One region of the Methylobacterium sp. 1A genome, then DNA from elsewhere that is predicted to be linked to it. Evidence: predicted binding sites of a transcription regulator. Region 1 holds the regulator's gene; each other region holds the start of a gene.

Region 1 (4,139 bases):
TGGGCTCGGCGGTGGGCTTCGCGCTGACCCAGAGCGCCGGCGTGGCGCTCGCCGTCTTCGCGAGCCTCGGCCTCGGCCTCGCCCTGCCCTTCCTGCTCCTGACCCTCTGGCCGCCGGCCCTGCGGGCGCTGCCGCGGCCGGGCGCCTGGATGGAGACCCTCAAGCAGGTGCTGGCCTTCCCGGTCTACGCCACCGTGGCGTGGCTGATCTGGGTGCTGGCGCAGCAGGTCGACCCGCGCGGGCTGCTGGCGGCGCTGATCGGCCTCGTCCTCGTGGGCTTCGCCGCCTGGGCCTGGGAGCACGGCCGCGCCGCCCCGCCGCGGGCCGGCCGGGTCGCGCAGGCCGCCGCCGCGCTGGCGCTGATCGCCGTCGGGGCCCTCGCCGTCACCCTGCCCCGGGACCGCGCCGCGCCGGCCGCGCAGGCCGCCGCCGACGGGATCGAGCCGTTCACGCAGGCGCGCCTCGACGCCCTGGTCGACGCGCACCGCCCCGTCTTCGTGGACATGACCGCCGCGTGGTGCATCACCTGCGCGGTCAACGAGGCGACCTCGCTCAACACCAAGGCCGTGCGGGCCGCGATGGCCGAGCGCGGCGTGACCTACATGAAGGGCGACTGGACCAACCAGAACCCCGAGATCACCCGCCTCCTGGAGAAGCACGGGCGCAGCGGCGTCCCGCTCTACCTGCTCTATACCGGGACGGGAGAGTCCCAGGTGCTGCCGCAGATCCTCACCGAGGGGACGGTCCTGGCGGCGCTGGAGGCGGTGCCGGCCGCCTCGGGCCGGAGCGCGGCGCTGGCGCGCTGAGTCCCTGGAGGCCGGGACGCGCGAATCTTCGCGGGCCCGTCCCACCGTCTTCGCTCCGCTCGCGATGACGGCGCGCCGGAGCGAAGTCCTATCCGGACGGCCCGTGAGGCCGCCTCAGGCCTCCAGCGAGAAGGTCTCGTCGAAGGCGTAGCCCGAGCCCCGGACCGTGCGGATCGGGTCGGTCTGGCGCGGGCCGTTCAGCGCCTTGCGCAGCCGCCCGACATGGACGTCGACGGTGCGCTCGTCGATGTAGACGTCGTGGCCCCACACCCCGTCGAGGAGCTGCTCGCGGGAGAAGACCCGGCCCGGCGCCAGCATCAGGAATTCCAGGAGCCGGAACTCCGTGGGGCCCAGATGCAGCTCCTCGCCGCCGCGGCGGACGCGGTGGCCGGTGCGGTCGAGTTCCAGGTCGCCGGCCGCCAGCCGGTCCGAGACGTGGGCGGGCTTGGCCCGGCGCAGGAGCGCGCGGATCCGGGCCAGCAGCTCCGGGACCGAGAACGGCTTGACGATGTAGTCGTCGGCGCCCGTGCCGAGCCCGCGGACGCGGTCGCCCTCCTCGCCCCGGGCGGTGAGCATGATCACCGGCAGGCGCTCGGTCTCCCGGCGCGCCCGGATCCGGCGGCACAGCTCGATCCCCGAGAGGCCGGGCAGCATCCAGTCGAGCAGGACGAGGTCCGGGATCCGCTCCGCGAGGAGCAGCTCGGCGTCGTCGCCGCGCGCCGCCGAATCCACCAGGAAGCCCTCGGCCTCCAGGTTGTAGCGGAGCAGCGTGCTCAGGGCCTCCTCGTCCTCGACGATCAGGACTTGCATGCTCACGTTCGAAGACTCGTTCTGCGGGCGGTCCCCGGATGGTGCAGGAGGCGCCGCCCCGCCTCAACCCGCACGGAGAGTGACCCCGGCCGCGCCCACAGGAAGGCGCCGGGGTCGGCGCCTCACGGCGCCTGCACGCCGTCCACGGTCGCGTAGTTCGACGCGTCGTTCTTCGGCCGGTCACCCGCCAGCGTCTCGCCCGTGGCGAGGTAGTGGATCGTCTCGGCGATGTTGGTGGTGTGGTCGCCGATGCGCTCGACGTTCTTCGCGCAGAACAGGAGATGCGTGCAGAACGAGATGTTGCGCGGATCCTCCATCATGTAGGTCAGGAGCTCGCGGAACAGGGAATTGTACAGGGCGTCGATCTCGCCGTCGCGCTCCCAGACGTCGTGGGCCGCCTGGACGTCGCGGCTCCCGTAGGCGTCGAGCACGTCCTTCAGCTGACCCTCGGCGAGGTCGCTCATGTGGCGCACGCCGAGCACGATCTTCTGGGCCGGCGCCTGGTCGGAGATCGCCACCACGCGCTTGGCGACGTTCTTGGCGAGGTCGCCGATCCGCTCCAGATCGCCGGAGACGCGGATCGCCGAGATGGTCTCGCGCAGGTCGATGGCCAGGGGCTGGCGGCGGGCGATCAGCAGCACGGCGCGCTCCTCGATGTCCCGCTGCAGCGCGTCGAGCCGCTTGTCGGCGAGGATCACCGCCTGGGCGAGCGTGTCGTCCCGACGCACGAGGGCGTCGGTCGCCTCCGCGGTCATCTTCTCGGCGACGCCGCCCATCTCCGAGATCGAGCGACGCAGGTTCTCCAGGTCGGTGTCGTAGGAGGTGACGATATGGCCGGGCATGGCAGATCCTTCGATGGGGTCCCGGGGACGGCCCTCCGGGAGGCTTGCGGGACCCGCCGGGGCGCCGGAGACGCGAGCGGCGGTCCCGGGACCGGAGCGGCCCGGCAGACTAGCCGAAGCGGCCGGTGATGTAGTCCTGCGTGCGGCGTTCCGTCGGGTTCATGAACATCCGGTTGGTCGGACCGAACTCGACGAGCTGCCCCAGATACATGAAGGCGGTGAACTGCGAGATGCGCGCCGCCTGCTGCATGTTGTGGGTGACGATCACGATGGTGAACTCGTCGCGCAGCTGCTCGATCAGCTCCTCGATGCGGCCGGTCGAGATCGGGTCGAGGGCCGAGGTCGGCTCGTCGAACAGGATCACCTCCGGCTTCTGCGCCACCGTCCGGGCGATGCACAGGCGCTGCTGCTGGCCGCCCGACAGGCCGGTCCCGGGCTGCCGGAGCTTGTCCTTCACCTCGTCCCAGAGGGCGGCCTTGCGCAGGGATTCCTCGATCCGGCCGTCGAGCTCGGATTTCGGCAGCTTCTCGTAGAGGCGCAGGCCGAAGGCCACGTTGTCGTAGATCGACATCGGGAACGGCGTCGGCTTCTGAAACACCATGCCGATGCGCGAGCGCAGCTCGTTCAGGTCGACGGAGGGGCTGAGGATGTTCTCGCCGTCGAGCAGGATCTCGCCCTCCGCCCGCTGCTCCGGGTAGAGGCTGTAGATCCGGTTGAAGCAGCGCAGCAGGGTGGACTTGCCGCAGCCCGAGGGGCCGATCAGCGCCGTCACCTGCCGGTCGTGGAAGTTGAGGTTGACGTCCTTCAACCCGTGGAAGCTGCCGTAGTAGAAGTTCAGGTCCTTGACGGCGATCCGCACGGGGCCGCCCTCTTCGGCGCGGTTGCGGTTCAGCTCGACCGTCGGGATCGCGGAGGCGGCGTTCATCGTCGTGTCCTCGAAAGGGGGCTCAGCGCGAGGCCTGCGGCTTGATCACGAGGCGCGCGATGATCGACAGCGCCAGGATGGTGGTGGTGATCAGGAGCGCGCCCGCCCAGGCCAGGCCCTGCCAGTTCGGGTAGGGCGAGAGGGCGAACTGGTAGATCATCACCGGCAGGTTCGCGACGCCGCCCATCAGGTTGGCCGAGAACCAAGAATTGTTGTTGAGCGCGGTGAACAGCAGCGGCGCGGTCTCGCCGGCGATGCGGGCGAGGGCCAGGATGATGCCGGTGACGATGCCGGCCGAGGCCGCCCGCCAGGTCACGCTCATGATCACCGTCGAGGGCGGCGCGCCGAGCGCCGCGCCGGCCTCCCGCAGGGTGCCGGGCACGAGGCGCAGCATGTCCTCGGTAGTGCGAACGATCACCGGCACGGCGATGATCGCCAGCGCCACGCCGCCGGCCCAGCCCGAGTAGGTGCCCATCGGCCGCACCATCAGCGTGTAGACGAACAGGCCGATCAGGATCGACGGCGCCGAGAGCAGGACGTCGTTGAGGAAGCGGATCAGGGCCGCCAGCTTCGAGCCGCGCCCGTACTCGGCCAGGAAGGTCCCGGCCATGACGCCGACCGGCGTCGCGATCAGGATGCCGATCCCGGTCAGCACGAGGCTGCCCAGGATGGCGTTGGCGATGCCGCCGCCCTCGGAGCCCGGGCCCGGGGTCGGGTTGGTGAACAGGGTCGGCGTGAAGCCGCGCACGCCCTGGA
Region 2 (4,139 bases), 2.7 Mb from region 1:
CGAACTGCGAAGTCAGCGCGCCCTCGCTGGTCCAGTGGCCGGAATTGTGCACCCGGGGCGCGATCTCGTTGACCACGAGCCGCTCCGCCCCGTCCTCGCGGACGAGGAACATCTCGACGGCGAGCACGCCGACATAGTCGAGGGCGTCGGCGATCCGCCGGGCGATCTCGACGGCGGCGCGGCCCGTTTCGGCGGACACGCCGGGCGCCGGCACCCGGGTCAGGGCGAGGATGTGGTCGCGGTGCTCGTTCTCGCAGAGGTCGTAGGCCGCGAAGCTGCCGTCGCGCCCGCGCGCGCCCACCACCGAGACCTCGCGCTCGAACGGCACGAAGCCCTCCAGGATCAGCGGCGCGCCGCCGAACTCGGCGAACAGGGCATTGCGGTCGCCCTCGGCCCGCTCGCGGAGCATGCGCTGCCCCTTGCCGTCGTAGCCGAAGCGGCGGGTCTTGAGCACGGCCGGCAGGCCGATCACCTCGATCGCCCGGTCGAGGTCGTCGGGCGTGTCCACCGCCCGGAACGGCGCCGTCGGAATGCCCAGGCCGTTGATGAACTCCTTCTCGGAGAGCCGGTCCTGCGTGGTCGAGAGCGCGCGCGCGTTCGGGTGCAGGACGGCGTGCCGGGCGAGGACGTCGGCGGTGGCGTGCGGGATGTTCTCGAACTCGTAGGTCACGACGTCGACGCCGCGGGCGAAATCCGCCAGCGCCGCGGCGTCGTCGTAGGCCGCGCAGGTGGTCCGGGCGGCCACGTCGAAGGCGGGGCTGTCCGCGTCGGGCGCGTAGACATGCGCCTTGAGGCCGTAATCGGCCGCCGCGAGCGCGATCATGCGCCCGAGCTGGCCCCCACCGACGATGCCGAGGATGGAGCCGGGGCCGAGGATCTTGTCCGTCACGCGTTCTCTTCCGTCACCGGCCGTTCGGCCACCGAGGCGCTCTGGGCCGCGCGCCACGCCTCCAGGCGCTCCGCCAGGTCCGGATCGGTCAGCGCCAGGACGGCGGCGGCGAGCAGGGCCGCGTTCACCGCCCCGGCCCGGCCGATCGCCAGGGTCCCCACCGGGATGCCGGCCGGCATCTGGACGATGGAGAGCAGGCTGTCCTGGCCGGAGAGGGCCTTCGACTCCACCGGCACGCCGAAGACCGGCAGGCGGGTCATCGCGGCCGCCATGCCGGGCAGGTGCGCGGCGCCGCCCGCACCGGCGATCACCACCTTGAGGCCGGCTGCGACCGCGCCCTTGGCGAAGGCGACGAGCCGGTCCGGCGTGCGGTGGGCCGACACGATGCGCGCGTCGTAGGGTACGCCGAGCGCGTCGAGCGTCTCGGCGGCATGACGCATGGTCGCCCAGTCGGACTGGCTGCCCATGATGATCGCGACCGGAGGAGGCGACGCCATCGTTGATCCCGGCAAAAGAGGGCGCTTACAGGCGGCGCGGGCCTGCGGCAAGGCGGGGCCGGAGGGCGTCCACCGGCATCAGGCGATGATGTCCGGCGTGAGCGCGTCCTCGATGTGATAGATGCGGTCGCGCAGCGTGAGCTTGCGCTTCTTCAGGCGCTGGATCTGGAGCTGGTCCCCGGCAACGCTGCGCTCCAGCGCCTCGATGGCGCTGTCGAGATCCCGGTGCTCCTCGCGCAGCCGCGCCAGTTCGCCCAGGAGGTCCGACTGCGCACCCTCACCCGCCTCGTCCGCCATCGTCACCTGAGAACCCGAAGACCGTTCGTCGCCCGAGAGCATGCGTCACGCTCCGGCGCCGGACAAGGCGGCGCGGTAAGCAATCATCAGACTTAGCAGCAGAAAACGCTTCGACAGGTCCGGCATCCTGTGCCAATCTCGTTGTGTCGAAACGATGACAGGAGATTCGACTCATGTCGCTGCAGACGCATCTGAACCAACTCGCCCGGAAGCACGAAGCCCTCGAGCGCGAGATTCAGGAAGCGATCCACAGACCTTCGGCGAACGACCTCCACATCGCCGAGCTGAAGCGACGGAAACTCCTCCTCAAGGACGAGATCAACAAGCTTCAGGCGGGCAACGACACGTTGCACTGACGCCTGAGACGTCCAATCCGATAGCGAATTCACGCTGACGACCGCCGCATCGGGAGCCCCGGTGCGGCGGTTTTCTCATGGGGGGCACCGAGCCGCGGCCGTCACGCCCGTGGCCACTCCCTCCCGTGGCCACTCCCGTGCGCGCGAGAATGGGCTACTCTGCGACCCGCCGCCGGAGAGCGGTCCGCGAGGAAACGCCCAACCGATGACGAGAGCCAGCCTGCCGGGCCGCTACCCGGAGATCTACGAATCGGCCTGCCGCGACCCCGAGGCGTTCTGGCTCGGTGCGGCGCGGGCCCTCGACTGGGCGCGGGCGCCGGAGCGGGCCTTCGCGCCGGATTCCGGCCCCTACGGACGCTGGTTCCCGGACGGCACCCTGAACGCCTGCCACAACGCGGTGGACCGCCACGCGGACGGGGCCCGGGCGGATCAGGTGGCGATCCGCTACGACTCGCCCGTGACCGGGACCAAGCGCAGCATCACCTACCGGGCGCTGCGCGACGAGGTGGCGGTGCTGGCCGCCGTGCTGGCCGACCTCGGCGTCGGCAAGGGCGACCGGGTGATCCTGTACATGCCGATGGTGCCCGAGGCGCTGTTCGGCATGCTGGCCTGCGCCCGGCTCGGCGCGGTTCACTCGGTGGTGTTCGGCGGCTTCGCGGCCAACGAGCTGGCGGTGCGGATCGAGGACGCGGCGCCGAAGGTGGTGCTCGCCGCCTCCTGCGGGATCGAGCCGAACCGCGTGGTCGCCTACAAGCCGCTCCTCGACGCGGCGATCGCGGCCTCGCGGCACAAGCCGGAGGCCTGCCTGATCCTCCAGCGCCCGCAAGGGCCCGCGACCCTCGTCGCGGACCGGGATCGCGACTGGGGTGAGACCGTGGCGGCCGCCCGGACGGCGGGGCGGAGCGCGGCGTGCGTGCCGGTCGCCGCCACCGACCCGCTCTACGTCCTCTACACCTCCGGCACGACCGGGAAGCCGAAGGGCGTGGTCCGCGATACCGGTGGCTACCTCGTCGCCCTGGCCTGGTCGATGCCGAACCTCTACGGCGTCCAGCCCGGCGAGACCTACTTCTGCGCCTCCGACATCGGCTGGGTCGTCGGTCATTCCTACATCGTCTACGCGCCGCTCCTGCACGGCTGCACCACGGTCCTCTACGAGGGAAAACCTGTCGGCACGCCCGATGCCGGTGCCTTCTGGCGGGTGGTCGCCGAGTACGGGGTGGTCTGCCTGTTCACCGCGCCCACGGCCCTGCGGGCGATCAAGAAGGAGGATTCGAAGGGCGCCCGGATCGCCGATCACGACCTCTCGGCCTTCCGCAGCCTGTTCCTGGCGGGCGAGCGCGCTGACCCCGACTCGGTCGCCTGGGCCGAGCGCGTATTGGGCCGACCGGTCGTCGACCACTGGTGGCAGACCGAGACCGGCTGGCCGATCGCCGGCAACCCGATGGGCCTCGGCCTCCTGCCGGTGAAGCACGGCAGCACCTGCGTGCCGATGCCGGGTTACCGGGTCGAAGTCCTGGACGAGGGCGGGAAGCCGGTTCCGGCGGGGACCATGGGCACCATCGCGATCCGCCTGCCCCTGCCGCCCGGCTGCCTGCCGACCCTCTGGGGCTCGGACGACCGGATGCGGTCGAGTTACCTCGCCACCTTCCCGGGCTACTACGACACGTCGGATGCCGGGGTGATCGACGCCGACGGCTACATCACGGTCCTGGGACGGACCGACGACATCATCAACGTCGCGGGCCACCGTCTGTCCACCGGCGGCATGGAGGCGGTGCTGGCGAGCCACCCGGACGTGGCGGAATGCGCGGTCATCGGCATCCGCGACGCGCTGAAGGGAGAGGTGCCCTGCGGGTTCGTGGTGCTGAAGGCCGGCGTCGCCCGGCCGACCGAGACGATCGAGCGGGAACTCGTCGCCAAGGTGCGGGACGAGATCGGCCCGGTGGCGGCCTTCAAGCTGGCGCTGACCGTGCCGCGGCTGCCCAAGACCCGGTCGGGGAAGATCCTGCGGGCCACGATGAAGCGCATCGCCGATCACGAGCCGTGGACGATGCCGGCGACGATCGACGACGCGGCGGCTCTCGACGAGATCGGCGACAG
Region 3 (4,139 bases), on a different contig from region 1:
GTCGCCGCGCCGCACCGAGTTGGCGTAGGGCACGATCGCCCGGCGCAGGGCGAACATCAGCCCGACCACGTGCTCCGGCACGGTGTTGAACGCGTAGTTGCGGATGTTGACGACCGCGACCCCCTGGGCCTTGGCCTGGGCCTTGTCGACCACGTCGGTGCCGGTGGCGGCGACCGCGATCAGCTTCAGGTCGGGGAGCTGCTTCAGCGTCTCGGCCCGCATCGGGACCTTGTTGATCAGCGCGATCTCCGCGCCCTGGAGGCGGGAGACGATCTCCTCCGGCGTCCAAGTCGACTCGTGCTCGACGTATTCGTGGGGGAAATTGAACGGTCGGACCCTGGCATCGAGGGATTCACGATCCAGGAACACGATCTTCTTGGTCATAGGACCCCTCTCGTACGACGGGCGGTTTCCTCGATAGTCTTGTTCTTACTTGCGCGTCGGGGCGGGCCCGGCAACCCGGTCCCGCCCCGATCGCGGGCGCAGATCACGCCTTATGCAGCGGATTCTCGCGCAGGTAGCTGGAGGCGGCTGCGACGCCCGAGCCCGGCGTGACCTTGATGCCGCAATCGAGCATGGCCATCTCGGCGCCCGCGATGGCGCCCAGCAGCGACAGCTCGTTCAGGTCGCCCAGGTGGCCGATGCGGAACACCTTGCCGGCGACTTTCGACAGGCCGGCGCCCAGCGAGAGGTTGTAGCGCTCGTAGGCGTGGGTGATCACCTTGGCGGCGTCGGCGCCCTCCGGCACCACGATCGCTGTGACCGTGTCGGAGTTCCACTTGGGCTCCTTGGCGCAGGGCTTGAGGCCCCAGGCCGCGACCGCCTGGCGGGTCGCCTCGGCGAGGACGTGGTGGCGGTGGTAGACGTTCTCCAGCCCCTCTTCCTTCACGACCGCCAGGGCCTCGCGCAGGCCGTAGAGCAGCGGCAGGACGGGGGTGTAGGGGAAGTAGCCGGTGGCGTTGGCGGCCAGCTGATCCTTCCAGGCGAAGTAGGCGTGGCCGAGCCGGTCGTTGCGGCCGGTGCCGCTCTCGGCGATCTTGAGCGCCTTCGGGCTGATGCAGATCAGGCCGAGGCCGGCCGGCAGCATGAAGCCCTTCTGCGAGCCCGCGATGGCGCAGTCGACCTTCCACGCGTCCATCTCGAACGGCAGAGAGCCGATCGACGAGATGCCGTCCACGAACAGCAGGGCCGGGTGCCCGGCGGCGTCGATCGCCTTCCGCACCGCGCCGATGTCGCTGGTGACGCCGGTGGCGGTCTCGTTGTGGACGACCATGACGGCCTTGATCTTATGGTCTTTGTCGGCGCGCAGGGCCTCCTCGATCTTCTGCGGATCGGCGCCGGTGCCCCACTCCTCCTCCTGGACGACCACGTCGAGGCCGAGGCGCTGGGCCATGTCGACCCAGAGGTGGCTGAACTGGCCGTAGCGCGAGGTCAGCACCGTGTCGCCGCGGCAGAGGGTGTTGGACAGGGCCGATTCCCAGATGCCGGTGCCCGAGGACGGGAACAGGATGACCGTCCCGGCGGTCGAGCCGAACACCATCTTGGAGTCCTGCAGGAGCGGCTTCACCAGCTCGGGGAAGCTCGGCGAGCGGTGATCCTCCGACGGCACGTGCATGGCGCGCAGGACGCGCTCCGGGATGTTGGTGGGGCCCGGGATGAAGAGGTGGTTGCGACCGGGGCGCCGGGTTGCGGCCATGATGTTTCCTCCGAAAAGTCCATTGCGCGCGGGCGTGAACCCGCGCCGGGTTGTCCAAGCGTCCTCAGGGAGTCGGTCCGGCGCCGTCGAGAGCGGCTCGCGCCGCACCCCCTCGAACGCCATCCTCTGCCGTGATCGGGGGGTCTCCGCGGAGCGGCAGGCGGCCTCACGCCGCTCGCGTCGCGGCGCGCCCCCGCGCGCCGGTCGCCTCCGAATTGCCGTCCCGTCCAACGGCTCCAGGGCCGTCCTCGCCGCCTTCCTGTCAAGGTCCGGCCGTGCTCGTGCCGAGCGGCCGGTTCTTGGTATTATGAGGCGGTGAAGCTCGAAAGGAAAACCGGAAAAACTTCCGGAACTTGCCAAAAAAATTTTTTGTGCGGCGCAACGAAGTCGTGCTCCGGTTGAGAGGCTTCGCGGCACCGCACACCGAAGTCTTTCCGCCCCGTCGGAACCCGCGTCATCAAACTGAGATCGGATCGCGCTCTGGATCCCGGCACCGTTCAGCCGCCGGGAGAGGATGCCGTGGCCGAGGTTGAGGAGATGCCGGTCCGCGTGCGGACGCTGTTCCTGTCCGACCTGCATCTCGGCACGCGCGGCTGCCAGGCCGGCCTGCTGCTGTCGTTCCTGAAGGACTACGACGCCGACACGATCTACCTCGTCGGCGACATCGTGGACGGCTGGCAGCTGCGCTCGGGCTGGTACTGGCCGCAGGAGCACAACGACGTGGTGCAGAAGCTCCTGCGCAAGGTCCGCAAGGGCGCGCGGATCGTCTACCTGCCCGGCAACCACGACGAGTTCCTGCGCGACTACGTGGGCACGAGCTTCGGCGGCATCGAGCTCGCCGAGACCGCGATCCACGAGGCGGCGGACGGCAAGCGCTACCTCGTCATCCACGGCGACCAGTTCGACATGGTGGTGCGCCACTCGCCGTGGCTCGCCCATCTGGGCGACGGCGCCTACACGCTGGCGCTCTCCCTCAACACGCTGATCAACAAGGTGCGGCGGCGGCTCGGCCTGTCCTACTGGTCGCTGTCGGCCTGGGCGAAGCTGCGCGTGAAGAACGCGGTGAGCTTCATCGGCCGCTTCGAGACGATCCTGGCCGAGGAGGCCCGCCGCCAGGGCGCCGACGGGGTGATCTGCGGCCACATCCACCACGCCGCGGACCGGCCGATCGGCGACCTGCGCTACCTCAACACCGGCGACTGGGTGGAATCCTGCACCGGGCTCGTGGAGCACTACGACGGCCGCATCGAGGTGCTGCACTACCCGAGCCTCCTGCGGGCGCGGGAGGCCGAGGTCGTGCCGCAGCCCCTGCCGGGCCGGCGCGCGGTGGCGTGAGGGCGCCGCCGTGAAGCTCCTGATCGCCAGCGACGCGTGGCACCCCCAGGTGAACGGCGTCGTGCGCTCCCTCGAGCAGATGGTCCGGCGCGCGCCGGAGCACGGCTTCGCCACGACGCTGCTGTCCGTGGCGGATTTCCGCTCGCTGCCGCTGCCGGGCTACCCGGAGATCCGCCTCGCCTATGCCGGGCGCGAGCGGGTGGCGGCGCGCTGGCGGGCCGAGCGGCCGAGCCACGTGCACATCGCCACGGAGGGGCCGGTCGGCCTCGCGGCGCGCCGGCACTGCCTCGCGCACGACCTGCCCTTCACGACGAGCTACCACACGCGCTTCCCGGAATACCTCGCCGCCCGCGCCCCGGTGCCGGAGGCGTGGTCCTACGCGTACCTGCGCCGGTTCCACGGCGCCGCCCGCGGGACGATGGTCAGCACCGCCTCGCTCCAGGGCGAGCTCGCGGCGCGGGGTTTCGGCCGGCTGATGCGCTGGACCCGGGGCGTGGACACGGAGCGGTTCCGGCCGGCCGAGCCCGGGACGCCCGTGCCGGCGGAACTCGCCGGCCTGCCGGGGCCGCTGTTCCTCTACGTCGGGCGGCTGGCGGTGGAGAAGAACGTCGCGGCCTTCCTCGCCCTCGACCTGCCCGGCACCAAGGTGGTGGTCGGCGACGGCCCGGACCGCGCGCGGCTGCAGGCGCTCGCGCCGGCGGCGCACTTCCTCGGCACCCGCACCGGTGCGGACCTCTCGGCGGTCTACGCGGCCTGCGACGTCTTCGTCTTCCCGAGCCTCACCGACACGTTCGGCATCGTGCTCCTGGAGGCGCTGGCCAGCGGGCTCCCGGTGGCGGCCTTCCCGGTGCCGGGTCCGAACGACGTCGTCGGCGGCACGCGGGTCGGCGTGCTCGACCCGGATCTGCGGGTCGCCGCGCTGGCGGCCCTGCGCCTGTCGCGCGCCGAGTGCCGGGCCGAGGCCTTGCGCCGCGGCTGGGACGTGAGCGCGCGGCAGTTCTTCGGCAACATCGTCGAGGCGCATGGCGGCGCCCGGAGCACCCGCGACGCCGCCTGACGCGTGACGGCGTCCGCGCGGAATGGCAGGAGGGCGCGATGCCACCCGCCA

The links. Region 1 encodes PhoB, which activates phosphate uptake and scavenging genes when phosphate is short. Its sites were predicted from a motif close to TGTCATNNANCTGTCAT; they were not measured.
Region 2: a site for PhoB is predicted at 1,827-1,843, ahead of ACX9MN_RS00490 (YdcH family protein). Genes of this name have one in related genera too.
Region 3: a site for PhoB is predicted at 2,149-2,165, ahead of ACX9MN_RS29150 (UDP-2,3-diacylglucosamine diphosphatase). Genes of this name have one in related genera too.

The regions. Positions count from the first base shown of each region.
Region 1 covers NZ_JBYQVE010000001.1:2,760,592-2,764,730, reverse strand. Annotated here, with positions in the region: gene ACX9MN_RS13495 (protein-disulfide reductase DsbD family protein) at 1-806, shown strand, start outside; gene phoB (phosphate regulon transcriptional regulator PhoB) at 921-1,616, opposite strand; gene phoU (phosphate signaling complex protein PhoU) at 1,739-2,458, opposite strand; gene pstB (phosphate ABC transporter ATP-binding protein PstB) at 2,568-3,383, opposite strand; gene pstA (phosphate ABC transporter permease PstA) at 3,406-4,139, opposite strand, start outside.
Region 2 covers NZ_JBYQVE010000001.1:98,655-102,793, reverse strand. Annotated here, with positions in the region: gene ACX9MN_RS00505 (5-(carboxyamino)imidazole ribonucleotide synthase) at 1-889, opposite strand, end outside; gene purE (5-(carboxyamino)imidazole ribonucleotide mutase) at 886-1,386, opposite strand; gene ACX9MN_RS00495 (YdcH family protein) at 1,465-1,725, opposite strand; gene ACX9MN_RS00490 (YdcH family protein) at 1,857-2,039, shown strand; gene ACX9MN_RS00485 (propionyl-CoA synthetase) at 2,245-4,139, shown strand, end outside.
Region 3 covers NZ_JBYQVE010000002.1:1,921,886-1,926,024, reverse strand. Annotated here, with positions in the region: gene ACX9MN_RS29160 (D-2-hydroxyacid dehydrogenase) at 1-384, opposite strand, end outside; gene ACX9MN_RS29155 (aminotransferase class V-fold PLP-dependent enzyme) at 488-1,696, opposite strand; gene ACX9MN_RS29150 (UDP-2,3-diacylglucosamine diphosphatase) at 2,234-3,031, shown strand; gene ACX9MN_RS29145 (glycosyltransferase family 4 protein) at 3,042-4,088, shown strand; gene rnhB (ribonuclease HII) at 4,127-4,139, shown strand, end outside.